DNA from 4 places in the Methylobacterium sp. yr668 genome. Region 2 is predicted to be linked to each of the others. Evidence: predicted binding sites of a transcription regulator. Region 2 holds the regulator's gene; each other region holds the start of a gene.
What was found. Region 2 encodes PhoB, which activates phosphate uptake and scavenging genes when phosphate is short. Its sites were predicted from a motif close to TGTCATNNANCTGTCAT; they were not measured.
Positions count from the first base shown of each region.

Region 1: BM419_RS08405 (UDP-2,3-diacylglucosamine diphosphatase) is a predicted target of PhoB. The motif match lies at 2,014-2,030, and genes of this name have one in related genera.
Region 3: BM419_RS16160 (Orn/Lys/Arg family decarboxylase) is a predicted target of PhoB. The motif match lies at 1,586-1,602, and genes of this name have one in related genera.
Region 4: BM419_RS19230 (inorganic phosphate transporter) is a predicted target of PhoB. The motif match lies at 1,754-1,770, and genes of this name have one in related genera.

Region 1 is NZ_FOZY01000005.1:105,337-108,433, reverse strand. It holds gene BM419_RS08415 (D-2-hydroxyacid dehydrogenase) at 1-249, opposite strand, end outside; gene BM419_RS08410 (aminotransferase class V-fold PLP-dependent enzyme) at 353-1,561, opposite strand; gene BM419_RS08405 (UDP-2,3-diacylglucosamine diphosphatase) at 2,081-2,896, shown strand; gene BM419_RS08400 (glycosyltransferase family 4 protein) at 2,907-3,097, shown strand, end outside.
Region 2 is NZ_FOZY01000012.1:119,334-122,430, forward strand. It holds gene BM419_RS16805 (protein-disulfide reductase DsbD family protein) at 1-469, shown strand, start outside; gene phoB (phosphate regulon transcriptional regulator PhoB) at 648-1,343, opposite strand; gene phoU (phosphate signaling complex protein PhoU) at 1,466-2,185, opposite strand; gene pstB (phosphate ABC transporter ATP-binding protein PstB) at 2,295-3,097, opposite strand, start outside.
Region 3 is NZ_FOZY01000011.1:174,604-177,700, forward strand. It holds gene BM419_RS16160 (Orn/Lys/Arg family decarboxylase) at 1-1,537, opposite strand, end outside; gene BM419_RS16165 (hydroxyacid dehydrogenase) at 1,835-2,815, opposite strand.
Region 4 is NZ_FOZY01000015.1:127,754-130,850, forward strand. It holds gene BM419_RS19230 (inorganic phosphate transporter) at 77-1,705, opposite strand; gene BM419_RS19235 (ceramide glucosyltransferase) at 1,902-3,050, shown strand; gene BM419_RS19240 (DUF1045 domain-containing protein) at 3,076-3,097, shown strand, end outside.

The DNA of each region.
Region 1 (3,097 bases), on a different contig from region 2:
CTGGGCCTTGTCGACCACGTCGGTGCCAGTGGCGGCGACCGCGATCAGCTTCAGGTCGGGGAGCTGCTTCAGCGTCTCGGCCCGCATCGGGACCTTGTTGATCAGCGCGATCTCCGCGCCCTGGAGGCGGGAGACGATCTCCTCCGGCGTCCAGGTCGACTCGTGCTCGACGTATTCGTGGGGGAAATTGAACGGTCGGACCCTGGCATCGAGGGATTCGCGATCCAGGAACACGATCTTCTTGGTCATAGGACCCCTCTCGTACGACGGGCGGTTTCCTCGATAGTCTTGTTCTTACTTGCGCGTCGGGGCGGGCCCGGCAACCCGGTCCCGCCCCTATCGCGGGCGCAGATCACGCCTTATGCAGCGGATTCTCGCGCAGGTAGCTGGAGGCGGCGGCGACTCCCGAGCCCGGCGTGACCTTGATGCCGCAATCGAGCATGGCCATCTCGGCGCCCGCGATGGCGCCCAGCAGCGACAGTTCGTTCAGGTCGCCCAGGTGGCCGATGCGGAACACCTTGCCGGCGACTTTCGACAGGCCGGCGCCCAGCGAGAGGTTGTAGCGCTCGTAGGCGTGGGTGATCACCTTGGCGGCGTCGGCGCCCTCCGGCACCACGATCGCCGTGACCGTGTCGGAGTTCCACTTGGGCTCCTTGGCGCAGGGCTTGAGGCCCCAGGCCGCGACCGCTTGGCGGGTCGCCTCGGCGAGGACGTGGTGGCGGTGGTAGACGTTCTCCAGCCCCTCTTCCTTCACGACCGCCAGGGCCTCGCGCAGGCCGTAGAGCAGCGGCAGGACGGGGGTGTAGGGGAAGTAGCCGGTGGCGTTGGCGGCCAGCTGATCCTTCCAGGCGAAGTAGGCGTGGCCGAGCCGGTCGTTGCGGCCGGTGCCACTCTCGGCGATCTTGAGCGCCTTCGGGCTGATGCAGATCAGGCCGAGGCCGGCCGGCAGCATGAAGCCCTTCTGCGAGCCCGCGATGGCGCAGTCGACCTTCCACGCGTCCATCTCGAACGGCAGAGAGCCGATCGACGAGATGCCGTCCACGAACAGCAGAGCCGGGTGCCCAGCGGCGTCGATCGCCTTCCGCACCGCGCCGATGTCGCTGGTGACGCCGGTGGCGGTCTCGTTGTGGACGACCATGACGGCCTTGATCTTATGGTCCTTGTCGGCGCGCAGGGCCTCCTCGATCTTCTGCGGATCGGCGCCGGTGCCCCACTCCTCCTCCTGGACGACCACGTCGAGGCCGAGGCGCTGGGCCATGTCGACCCAGAGGTGGCTGAACTGGCCGTAGCGCGAGGTCAGCACCGTGTCGCCGCGGCAGAGGGTGTTGGACAGGGCCGATTCCCAGATGCCGGTGCCCGAGGACGGGAACAGGATGACCGTCCCGGCGGTCGAGCCGAACACCATCTTGGAGTCCTGCAGGAGCGGCTTCACCAGCTCGGGGAAGCTCGGCGAGCGGTGATCCTCCGACGGCACGTGCATGGCGCGCAGGACGCGCTCCGGGATGTTGGTGGGGCCCGGGATGAAGAGGTGGTTGCGACCGGGGCGCCGGGTTGCGGCCATGATGTTTCCTCCGAAAAGTCCATTGCGCGCGGGCGTGAACCCGCGCCGGGTTGTCCAAGCGTCCTCAGGGAGTCGGTCCGGCGCCGTCGAGAGCGGCTCGCGCCGCACCCCCACGAACGCCATCCTCTGCCGTGATCGGGGGGTCTCCGCGGAGCGGCAGGCGGCCTCACGCCGCTCGCGTCGCGGCGCGCCCCCGCGCGCCGGTCGCCTCCGAATTGCCGTCCCGTCCAACGGCTCCAGGGCCGTCCTCGCCGCCTTCCTGTCAAGGTCCGGCCGTGCTCGTGCCGAGCGGCCGGTTCTTGGTATTATGAGGCGGTGAAGCTCGAAAGGAAAACCGGAAAAACTTCCGGAACTTGCCAAAAAAATTTTTTGTGCGACGCAACGAAGCTACGCTCCGGTTGAGAGGCTTCGCGGCACCGCACACCGAAGTCTTTCCGCCCCGTCGGAACCCGCGTCATCAAACTGAGATCGGATCGCGCTCTGGATCCCGGCACCGTTCAGCCGCCGGGAGAGGATGCCGTGGCCGAGGTTGAGGAGATGCCGGTCCGCGTGCGGACGCTGTTCCTGTCCGACCTGCATCTCGGCACGCGCGGCTGCCAGGCCGGCCTGCTGCTGTCGTTCCTGAAGGACTACGACGCCGACACGATCTACCTCGTCGGCGACATCGTGGACGGCTGGCAGCTGCGCTCGGGCTGGTACTGGCCGCAGGAGCACAACGACGTGGTGCAGAAGCTCCTGCGCAAGGTCCGCAAGGGCGCGCGGATCGTCTACCTGCCCGGCAACCACGACGAGTTCCTGCGCGACTACGTGGGCACGAGCTTCGGCGGCATCGAGCTCGCCGAGACCGCGATCCACGAGGCGGCCGACGGCAAGCGCTACCTCGTCATCCACGGCGACCAGTTCGACATGGTGGTGCGCCACTCGCCGTGGCTCGCCCATCTGGGCGACGGCGCCTACACGCTGGCGCTCTCCCTCAACACGCTGATCAACAAGGTGCGGCGGCGTCTGGGCCTGTCCTACTGGTCGCTGTCGGCCTGGGCGAAGCTGCGCGTGAAGAACGCGGTGAGCTTCATCGGCCGCTTCGAGACGATCCTGGCCGAGGAGGCCCGCCGCCAGGGCGCCGACGGGGTGATCTGCGGCCACATCCACCACGCCGCGGACCGGCCGATCGGCGACCTGCGCTACCTCAACACCGGCGACTGGGTGGAATCCTGCACCGGGCTCGTGGAGCACTACGACGGCCGCATCGAGGTGCTGCACTACCCGAGCCTCCTGCGGGCGCGGGAGGCCGAGGTCGTGCCGCAGCCCCTGCCGGGCCGGCGCGCGGTGGCGTGAGGGCGCCGCCGTGAAGCTCCTGATCGCCAGCGACGCGTGGCACCCCCAGGTGAACGGCGTCGTGCGCTCCCTCGAGCAGATGGTCCGGCGCGCGCCGGAGCACGGCTTCGCCACGACGCTGCTGTCCGTGGCGGATTTCCGCTCGCTGCCGCTGCCGGGCTACCCGGAGATCCGCCTCGCCTATGCCGGGCGCGAGCGGGT
Region 2 (3,097 bases):
GCAGGCCGCCGCGGCGCTGGCGCTGATCGCCGTCGGGGCCCTCGCCGTCACCCTGCCCCGGGACCGCGCCGCGCCGGCCGCGCAGGCCGCCGCCGACGGGATCGAGCCGTTCACGCAGGCGCGCCTCGACGCCCTGGTCGACGCGCACCGCCCCGTCTTCGTGGACATGACCGCCGCGTGGTGCATCACCTGCGCGGTCAACGAGGCGACCTCGCTCAACACGAAGGCCGTGCGGGCCGCGATGGCCGAGCGCGGCGTGACCTACATGAAGGGCGACTGGACCAACCAGAACCCCGAGATCACCCGCCTCCTGGAGAAGCACGGGCGCAGCGGCGTCCCGCTCTACCTGCTCTATACCGGGACGGGAGAGCCCCAGGTGCTGCCGCAGATCCTCACCGAAGGGACGGTCCTGGCGGCGCTGGAGGCGGTGCCGGCCGCCTCGGGCCGGAGCGCGGCGCTGGCGCGCTGAGTCCCTGGAGGCCGGGACGCGTGAATCTTCGCGGGCCCGTCCCATCGTCTTTGCGAGCGGAGCGAAGCAACCCAGCAGCGCCGCGCGCACCGGCGTCCCGCCGCCCTGGGTCGCTCGCTCCGCTCGCGATGACGGTGCGCCGGAGCGGTGAGGCGCTCCGACAGCCCTTCGAGCCGCCTCAGGCCTCCAGCGAGAAGGTCTCGTCGAAGGCGTAGCCCGAGCCCCGGACCGTGCGGATCGGGTCGGTCTGGCGCGGGCCGTTCAGCGCCTTGCGCAGCCGCCCGACATGGACGTCGACGGTGCGCTCGTCGATGTAGACGTCGTGGCCCCACACCCCGTCCAGGAGCTGCTCGCGGGAGAAGACCCGGCCCGGCGCCAGCATCAGGAATTCCAGGAGCCGGAACTCCGTGGGGCCCAGATGCAGCTCCTCGCCGCCGCGGCGGACGCGGTGGCCGGTGCGGTCGAGTTCCAGGTCGCCCGCCGCCAGCCGGTCCGAGACGTGGGCGGGCTTGGCCCGGCGCAGGAGCGCGCGGATCCGGGCGAGCAGCTCCGGGACCGAGAACGGCTTGACGATGTAGTCGTCGGCGCCCGTGCCGAGCCCGCGGACGCGGTCGCCCTCCTCGCCGCGGGCGGTGAGCATGATCACCGGCAGGCGCTCGGTCTCCCGGCGCGCCCGGATCCGGCGGCACAGCTCGATCCCCGAGAGGCCGGGCAGCATCCAGTCGAGCAGGACGAGGTCCGGGATCCGCTCCGCCAGGAGCAGCTCGGCGTCGTCGCCGCGCGCTGCCGAATCCACCAGGAAGCCCTCGGCCTCCAGGTTGTAGCGGAGCAGCGTGCTCAGGGCCTCCTCGTCCTCGACGATCAGGACTTGCATGCTCACGTTCGAAGACTCGTTCTGCGGGCGGTCCCCGGATGGTGCAGGAGGCGCCGCCCCGCCTCAACCCGCACGGAGAGTGACCCCGGCCGCGCCCACAGGAAGGCGCCGGGGTCGGCGCCTCACGGCGCCTGCACGCCGTCCACGGTCGCGTAGTTCGACGCGTCGTTCTTCGGCCGGTCACCCGCCAGCGTCTCGCCCGTGGCGAGGTAGTGGATCGTCTCGGCGATGTTGGTGGTGTGGTCGCCGATGCGCTCGACGTTCTTCGCGCAGAACAGGAGATGCGTGCAGAACGAGATGTTGCGCGGATCCTCCATCATGTAGGTCAGGAGCTCGCGGAACAGGGAATTGTACAGGGCGTCGATCTCGCCGTCGCGCTCCCAGACGTCGTGGGCCGCCTGGACGTCGCGGCTCCCGTAGGCGTCGAGCACGTCCTTCAGCTGACCCTCGGCGAGGTCGCTCATGTGGCGCACGCCGAGCACGATCTTCTGGGCCGGCGCCTGGTCGGAGATCGCCACTACGCGCTTGGCGACGTTCTTGGCGAGGTCGCCGATCCGCTCCAGATCGCCGGAGACGCGGATCGCCGAGATGGTCTCGCGCAGGTCGATCGCCAGGGGCTGGCGCCGGGCGATCAGCAGCACGGCGCGCTCCTCGATGTCCCGCTGCAGCGCGTCGAGGCGCTTGTCGGCGAGGATCACCGCCTGGGCGAGCGTGTCGTCCCGGCGCACGAGGGCGTCGGTCGCCTCCGCGGTCATCTTCTCGGCGACGCCGCCCATCTCCGAGATCGAGCGACGCAGGTTCTCCAGGTCGGTGTCGTAGGAGGTGACGATATGGCCGGGCATGGCGGATCCTTCGATGGGGTCCCGGGGACGGCCCTCCGGGAGGCTTGCGGGATCCGCCGGCGCGCCGGAGACGCGAGCGGCGGTCCCGGGACCGGAGCGGCCCGGCAGACTAGCCGAAGCGGCCGGTGATGTAGTCCTGCGTGCGGCGTTCCGTCGGGTTCATGAACATCCGGTTGGTCGGACCGAACTCGACGAGCTGCCCCAGATACATGAAGGCGGTAAACTGCGAGATGCGCGCCGCCTGCTGCATGTTGTGGGTGACGATCACGATGGTGAACTCGTCGCGCAGCTGCTCGATCAGCTCCTCGATGCGGCCGGTCGAGATCGGGTCGAGCGCCGAGGTCGGCTCGTCGAACAGGATCACCTCCGGCTTCTGCGCCACCGTCCGGGCGATGCACAGACGCTGCTGCTGGCCGCCCGACAGGCCGGTCCCGGGCTGCCGGAGCTTGTCCTTCACCTCGTCCCAGAGGGCGGCCTTGCGAAGGGATTCCTCGATCCGGCCGTCGAGCTCGGATTTCGGCAGCTTCTCGTAGAGGCGCAGGCCGAAGGCCACGTTGTCGTAGATCGACATCGGGAACGGCGTCGGCTTCTGGAACACCATGCCGATGCGCGAGCGCAGCTCGTTCAGGTCGAAGGAGGGGCTGAGGATGTTCTCGCCGTCGAGCAGGATCTCGCCCTCCGCGCGCTGCTCCGGGTAGAGGCTGTAGATCCGGTTGAAGCAGCGCAGCAGGGTGGACTTGCCGCAGCCGGAAGGGCCGATCAGCGCCGTCACCTGCCGGTCGTGGAAGTTGAGGTTGACGTCCTTCAGCCCGTGGAAGCTGCCGTAGTAGAAGTTCAGGTCCTTGACGGCGATCCGCACGGGGCCGCCCTCTTCGGCGCGGTTGCGGTTCAGCTCGACCGTGGGGATCGCGG
Region 3 (3,097 bases), on a different contig from region 2:
TCTCCCACGGCACCTCGGCGCCGTCGGCGTTCATCGTGACGTCCGGCACGAAGGGGTCGAAGAACCAGCGCCGCGCCGGGTCCCGCTCGTTCTCCTCGAACTCGCGCCGGATCGCCCGGACCTTCTTGCGCCACTCGATCCCGAGCCGGATCGTGTCGTCCCACAGGATCATGCCCGAGCGCCCCTTCATCATCTGGGCGCCGACGTCGAGGGAGGCGAACAGGGGGTAGAAGGGTGACGTGGAGGCGTGGACCAGGAAGCTCTCGTTGAGCCGCTTGTGCTCGACCCGCCGGGTCTGGCCGCGGATGTGTCCGTCCCGGGTGTGGATCTGCGAGGCCTGGCTGAAGCTCGCGAGCTGCTTGTGGGTCGACTGCGTGGCGACGATGCCGGGCGAGGTCTCGTCGAGCCCGGTCAGCCCCATGGCGAAGCGGCGGGCGTAGAGCGGGTGGAACTTCATGAAGCCCGCCCAGGCCTCGTCGAACAGGATGTAGTCGCAGAGGTGGCCGATCTTCTCCAGGATCTCCTGGGCGTCGTAGATCGTGCCGTCGTAGGTGCACTGCTCGATCACCGCGACGCGGAACGGCCGCTCCCGGCGCCACGCCTCCGGGTCGGTCACCAGCGGGTTGCGGCGGATCTTCTCGCGGATCCGGGTCTCGTCCAGGGCCTCGTGGAAGATCGGCCCGATCAGGCCGTAGGCGTTGCGGTCCGTCTCCAGGAAGATCGGGATGCCGCCGCCCAGGAACAGGGCGCCGTGGTGGGCCGCCTTGTGGTTGTTGCGGTCGAACAGGACGAGGTCGTCCTCCGCCACCAGGGAGGACAGGACGATCTTGTTGGAGGCCGAGGTGCCGTTGAGGACGAAGTAGGTCTTCTCCGCCCCGAAGATCTTGGCGGCCTCCTTCTGGGCCTTGAGCGCCGGGCCCTCGTGGGTCAGGAGGTCGCCGAGATCGAGGACCGAGTTGTCGAGGTCGTCGCGGAAGATCGCCTCGCCGAGGTGCTCCACGAAGATCCGGCCGATCGGCGACCGGTTGTAGAAGATGCCGCCGTTGTGGCCCGGGCAGGTCCAGAGCTGGTTGCCCTTCTCGGCGTAGTCGACGAGCGCGCCGAAGAACGGGGTCTTGAGGGTCTCGGCGTACTGCGTGACCCGGCTGACGAGGCCGCGGGCGATGAATTCCGGCGTCTCCTCGGCGAGGAAGATGTAGCCGTCGATGAAGTCGAGGAGCTCGACCGGGATGTCCTCCAGCCGCTTGCGGCGGACCATGATGACGATCGGCATCTCCAGGCCGCGCCGGCGCATCATGTCGATGAGGGCGGCGGCCTTGCCGTCGAGTCCGCGCTTGCCCCAATCGACCACGAGGCAGCCGACCGCGGCGTCGGTCTGGACCGCGATGGCCGCGTCCTCGACGCGCCGGGCGCGCACCACCTCGAAGCCGCGCTGCTCCACGGCCGCCACGATCTGGTTGACGCGCGCGCCCTCGAGATCGTCCGGGTCGAAGGCCGGGGCGCACATCAGGACCGTGAAGCGACGGTGGAAGTCCATGGAGCCCTCTCTGGCCTCGGATGCAGCGGGTGGCTTTCCGGCCCGTCTGCGACGATTGCATGACACGGCGCGCGGCGGGCGGTCGCGGTCCGGACGAAACACCGTGAACCGGGCCGGCCACGACCGCCGCGCCGTCAGGATCGGCCGCGGGTCCCCTCTCCCGTGCGGGAGAGGGACAGGGTGAGGGGTGAGACCTCACCGGACGAGGCTCCCCCTCGAATCGCGTCGATCGGGTGCTTGATCCCGAAGCCTCTCGTCCCTCACCCCAACCCTCTCCCGTGCGGGAGAGGGGGACCCTCACACCCCGCGGCGCCGCTCCCAGACGTCCGGGTTGACCAGCCCGCCCGGCCGCCGGCCGGCGAGGACGTCGACCACGCGGGTCGCGGCGGTCTCGGCGGTGCGGATCAGGGCCGCCCCGGTGGAGCCGCCGACATGGGGCGTCAGGATCGCCCGGGGCTGGCGGGCCAGCGGGTGGTCGACCGGCAGCGGTTCCTGGGCGAAGACGTCGAGCCCGGCGCCCGCGATCGTGCCCGCCGCCAGCGCCTCCACCAGGGCCGCCTCGTCGATCAGGCCGCCGCGGCTGGTGTTGATCAGGAAGGCCTCCCGCTTCATCCGGGCGAGCTGGTCCCGGCCGATCAGGCCGCGTGTGCCCGGGGTCAGCGGCACGTGCAGGGAGACGATGTCGGATTCCGCCAGGAGCGCGTCGACCGAGGCGGCCCGCAGGGCGCCGACGTTGGCGAAGTCCGCGTCCGGGCGGCTCGGGCCGTAGGCCAGCACCCGCAGGCCCAGGGCGGCGCCGAGCCGGGCGGTCGCCTGCCCGATCGCCCCGAAGCCGACGAGGCCCAGCGTCAGGCCGGCGAGCTCGATCAGCCGGGCGGTGAACTTGAAGCTGTCGTCGCCGGCCCGGACCGAGCGGTCGGCCTCCGGCAGAGCCTTGGCCAGGGCGAAGATCAGCGCCAGCGTCTGCTCGGCCACCGAGACGGCGTTGGCGCCGGGCGTGTTCACCACCACGATCCCGGCCCCGGTCGCCTCGGCCGTGGCGACGTGGTCGGTGCCGGTGCCGTGCACCCCGATCACCCGCAGGGCCGGCGCCGCCGCGATGGCGCGGGCCGGGAAGCCGGTGTTGCGGGTGATGACGGCGACGCAGTCGGCGACCTCGCGCGCCAGCGTCTCGGGATCGGTCCCGCTCGCCGGGCGCGGCTCCAGGCCGGCCGCGCGCAACCGATCGAGGCCCGCCGCGTGGATCGGCTGGACGATGAGGCACGGACCGGTGATCACGGGAGAAGACCTCTGCACAAGAGGAGGGGTGACAGGCACGTTTCGCGCCGGGCTCGTCTAGGCGGGGTGGGCAACCCTGGCAACCGGGCGCCCCGATCGCGGCGCCGCGGCCGCCGGTCGGCGCTCCCGCGGGCCCGTCGGGATCCGGTGGTCGCGCGGTCGAACGCCCCGGCGGCCCGACCGGTCGCGCACGATCCACGGGAAATCGCGGCCGGGTCCGGCCTCGGCGGCCTCGTCCGGACCGATGATCCCGGCCGTGCGCCTCGGCCGAGCTGCGGCCCG
Region 4 (3,097 bases), on a different contig from region 2:
GCTGCGGGAAGCCGGAGACCGGGTCGCTTCGTCGGGGGGCGGAGCGCGGTCTCCGGCCCGTCCGGCCGGACACGCGTCAGAACAGGTGGCGCAGGAGGTAGAACAGAGCGGCCGCGAGGGTGATCGCCGCCGGCAGGGTCAGGATCCAGGCGAGCGCCATGTTGCGCACCGTGGACATCTGGAGACCCGAGCCGTTGGCCGCCATCGTGCCGGCGACGCCCGACGACAGGATGTGGGTGGTCGAGACCGGCAGGCCGTAGAGCTCGGCCAGCCCGATCGTGCCGGCGGCGACGATCTCGGCCGAGGCGCCCTGCGCGTAGGTCAGGTGGGTCTTGCCGATCTTCTCGCCCACCGTGACGACGATGCGCTTCCATCCGACCATGGTGCCGAGACCCAGCGCCAGGGCGACGCAGACCTTGACCCAGCCCGGGATGTAGCGCGTGCCGTCGTTGAGCAGGCCCGCGTAGCGCTTCAGGTCGGCCTTGTCGGCCTCCGAGAAGTCCGCCCCGGCGCCCGGCAGCACGCGCACCGCGTCGGCGGCGAGGTACATGTCGCTGCGCAGGTTCTGGGTCTGGGCGGCCGGCACCGTGCGGATCGCGCCGTAATTCTTCACGCTGGCGGCGATGTCGTTCGAGAGCGCCGCCAGCGCCGCGTAGACGGGCGGCGTGTTCAGCGCCTTGGTCTTGAGCGCCTCCGTCACGGTCCGGCGCGCGGCCGCGGCGTCCGGCACCGCGGCGCCGGGGGCGCGGGCGGCGAACACCGCGCTCGCCGCCGTCGAGGCCTGCACGAAGGCGGGCGTCGTGTCGTCCGCCATGGTGCGGTTGAGCGCGTAGGCGGTGGGGGCGGCGCCGATCAGGATCAGCATGATCAGGCCCATGCCCTTCTGCCCGTCATTGCCGCCGTGGAAGAACGAGACCAGCGTGCAGGTGAGGATCAGCAGGCCGCGGATCCACGGGGGCGGCGGCGCCTCGCCCGCGGGCGCCTCGTAGAGGTCCCTGCGGCGGACCGTGACCTTCAGGGCGAGCAGCAGCAGCGCCGCGAGCACGAAGCCGCAGACCGGCGAGAACAGCAGCGCCTTGAAGACGTTGAGCGCCTGGGTCCAGTCGACGCCCGCGGTGCCGTCGCCGCCGTTCATCAGCTGGTTGGCGAGGCCGACGCCGAGCACCGAGCCGATCAGCGCGTGGGACGACGAGTTCGGCAGCCCGAACGCCCAGGTCCCGAGGTTCCAGATGATGGCCGCCAGCAGCAGCGCGAAGATCATCGCGTAGCCCGCGTGCGAGCCGACGTTGAGGATCAGCTCGACCGGCAGCAGCGTGACGATCGCGTAGGCCACGGCGCCCGAGGACAGCATCACGCCGAGGAAGTTGAAGACGCCCGACCAGATCACCGCGACGAGCGGCGGCATCGAGTGCGTGTAGATCACCGTGGCGACCGCGTTGGCGGTGTCGTGGAAGCCGTTCACGAACTCGAAGGCGAGGGCGATCAGCAGGGCGAGGCCGAGCAGCGCGAAGGCGCCGTAGGCCAGGGGCGCCTCCCCGACCGCGTTCATGTCCGCGATGAGGCTCACCACCGCGTAGCCCAGGCCCGCCACGAGGACGAGCAGGAACGCCACCACCCCGCCGAGATGCATCCCGTGGTCGAGGCGCGGGCCGCCCGCCTGCCGGCCTTTCACCGCCCCCGACGGCATCACGGCGGTATCGGACATGAACCCTCGCGCGGAATCTTTCGTGGTGAGCGGGATTAAAACCGCGCGGTGACGGTTGGGTGACGGCCCGCGACGCCGCGCGTCGGCGAGCGTGTCCGAGAGCGTGTCCGAGAGCGTCGGGCGGCGCTGTCACACGCCTGACGCGGTCCGGCCGCTAGCGGACCGGACCGCTCGCCCGATCGCACGAGGGATCCGCATGATTGACGCCACGGTGCCGGCCCTGTCCCTCGGCGCGCTCCTGGCCGTCGTCCAGATCGGCAGCATCGCCGTCGCGGCCCGGCGCCTCGGCCGGGACCACGGCCCGTCGCGGTTCCCGGACGGCGCGCCCGTCTCCCTGGTCCGCCCCCTGCGCGGGGTCGAGGCCTACAGCGAGGAGATGCTCCTCCGCAGCTTCCGTCTCGACTACCCGTCCTACGAGCTGATCTTCTGCGTGGCCGACCCGGCCGACCCGATCGTCCCGATGGTGGAGCGCCTGATCGAGGCCCACCCGCACGTGCCCGCCCGCCTGATCCGCGGCGACGAGCGCGTCAGCGCCAACCCGAAGCTCAACAACTGCCTGCGCGGCTGGCGCGCCGCCGCCCACGACTGGGTGGTGCTCGCCGATTCCAACGTCGCCATGCCGCCGGACTACCTCCAGCGGCTGCAGGCGGCGTGGCGCGCCGATACCGGCCTCGTCTGCTCCACCCCGGCCGGCGCCCGCCCGGGCAGCTTCATGGCGGAGGTGGAGTGCGCCTTCCTGAACACCCTGCAGGCGCGCTGGCAATACGCCGCCGAGGCCTTCGGGCTGGGCTTCGCGCAGGGCAAGAGCATGCTCTGGCACAAGCCCTTCCTGGAGGCGCAGGGCGGCCTCCAGGCGCTCGCGGCCGAGATCGCCGAGGACGCGGCCGCCACCAAGCTCGTGCGCGCCGCCGGCAAGCGGGTCCACCTCGTGGCGAGCCCGTTCGAGCAGCCGCTCGGCCCGCGCGGCTTCCGGGAGGTCTGGTCGCGGCAGCTGCGCTGGGCGCGCCTGCGCCGCGTGACCTTCCCGCTGTTCTTCGCCCCCGAGATCGGCAGCGGCGTCCTGCTGCCGGCGCTCCTCGTCGCCCTCTGGGCCGGAAGCCTCGCGGGCCTCGCGGGCGCTGCCGGCCTCGCCGCCCTGTGCTATGCCGCCGAGCACCGGCTCGCTCTCCGCGCGGGCTGGCACCGCTCGCCCCGCACGCTGGCCGCCTTCCTGGCGCGCGACGCCCTGATCCCGGCGATCTGGGTCGGCGCCTGGATGCGGAGCGCCATCGTGTGGCGGGGCAATGCCATGGACGTGCGCCCCCGGCGGGCCGCCGACGCGCGCACCTACGCGCCGACGGCCTGACCGCCCGGCGATCGGAGGCCCTGACGTGTCGCGCCGCTACGCCCTCT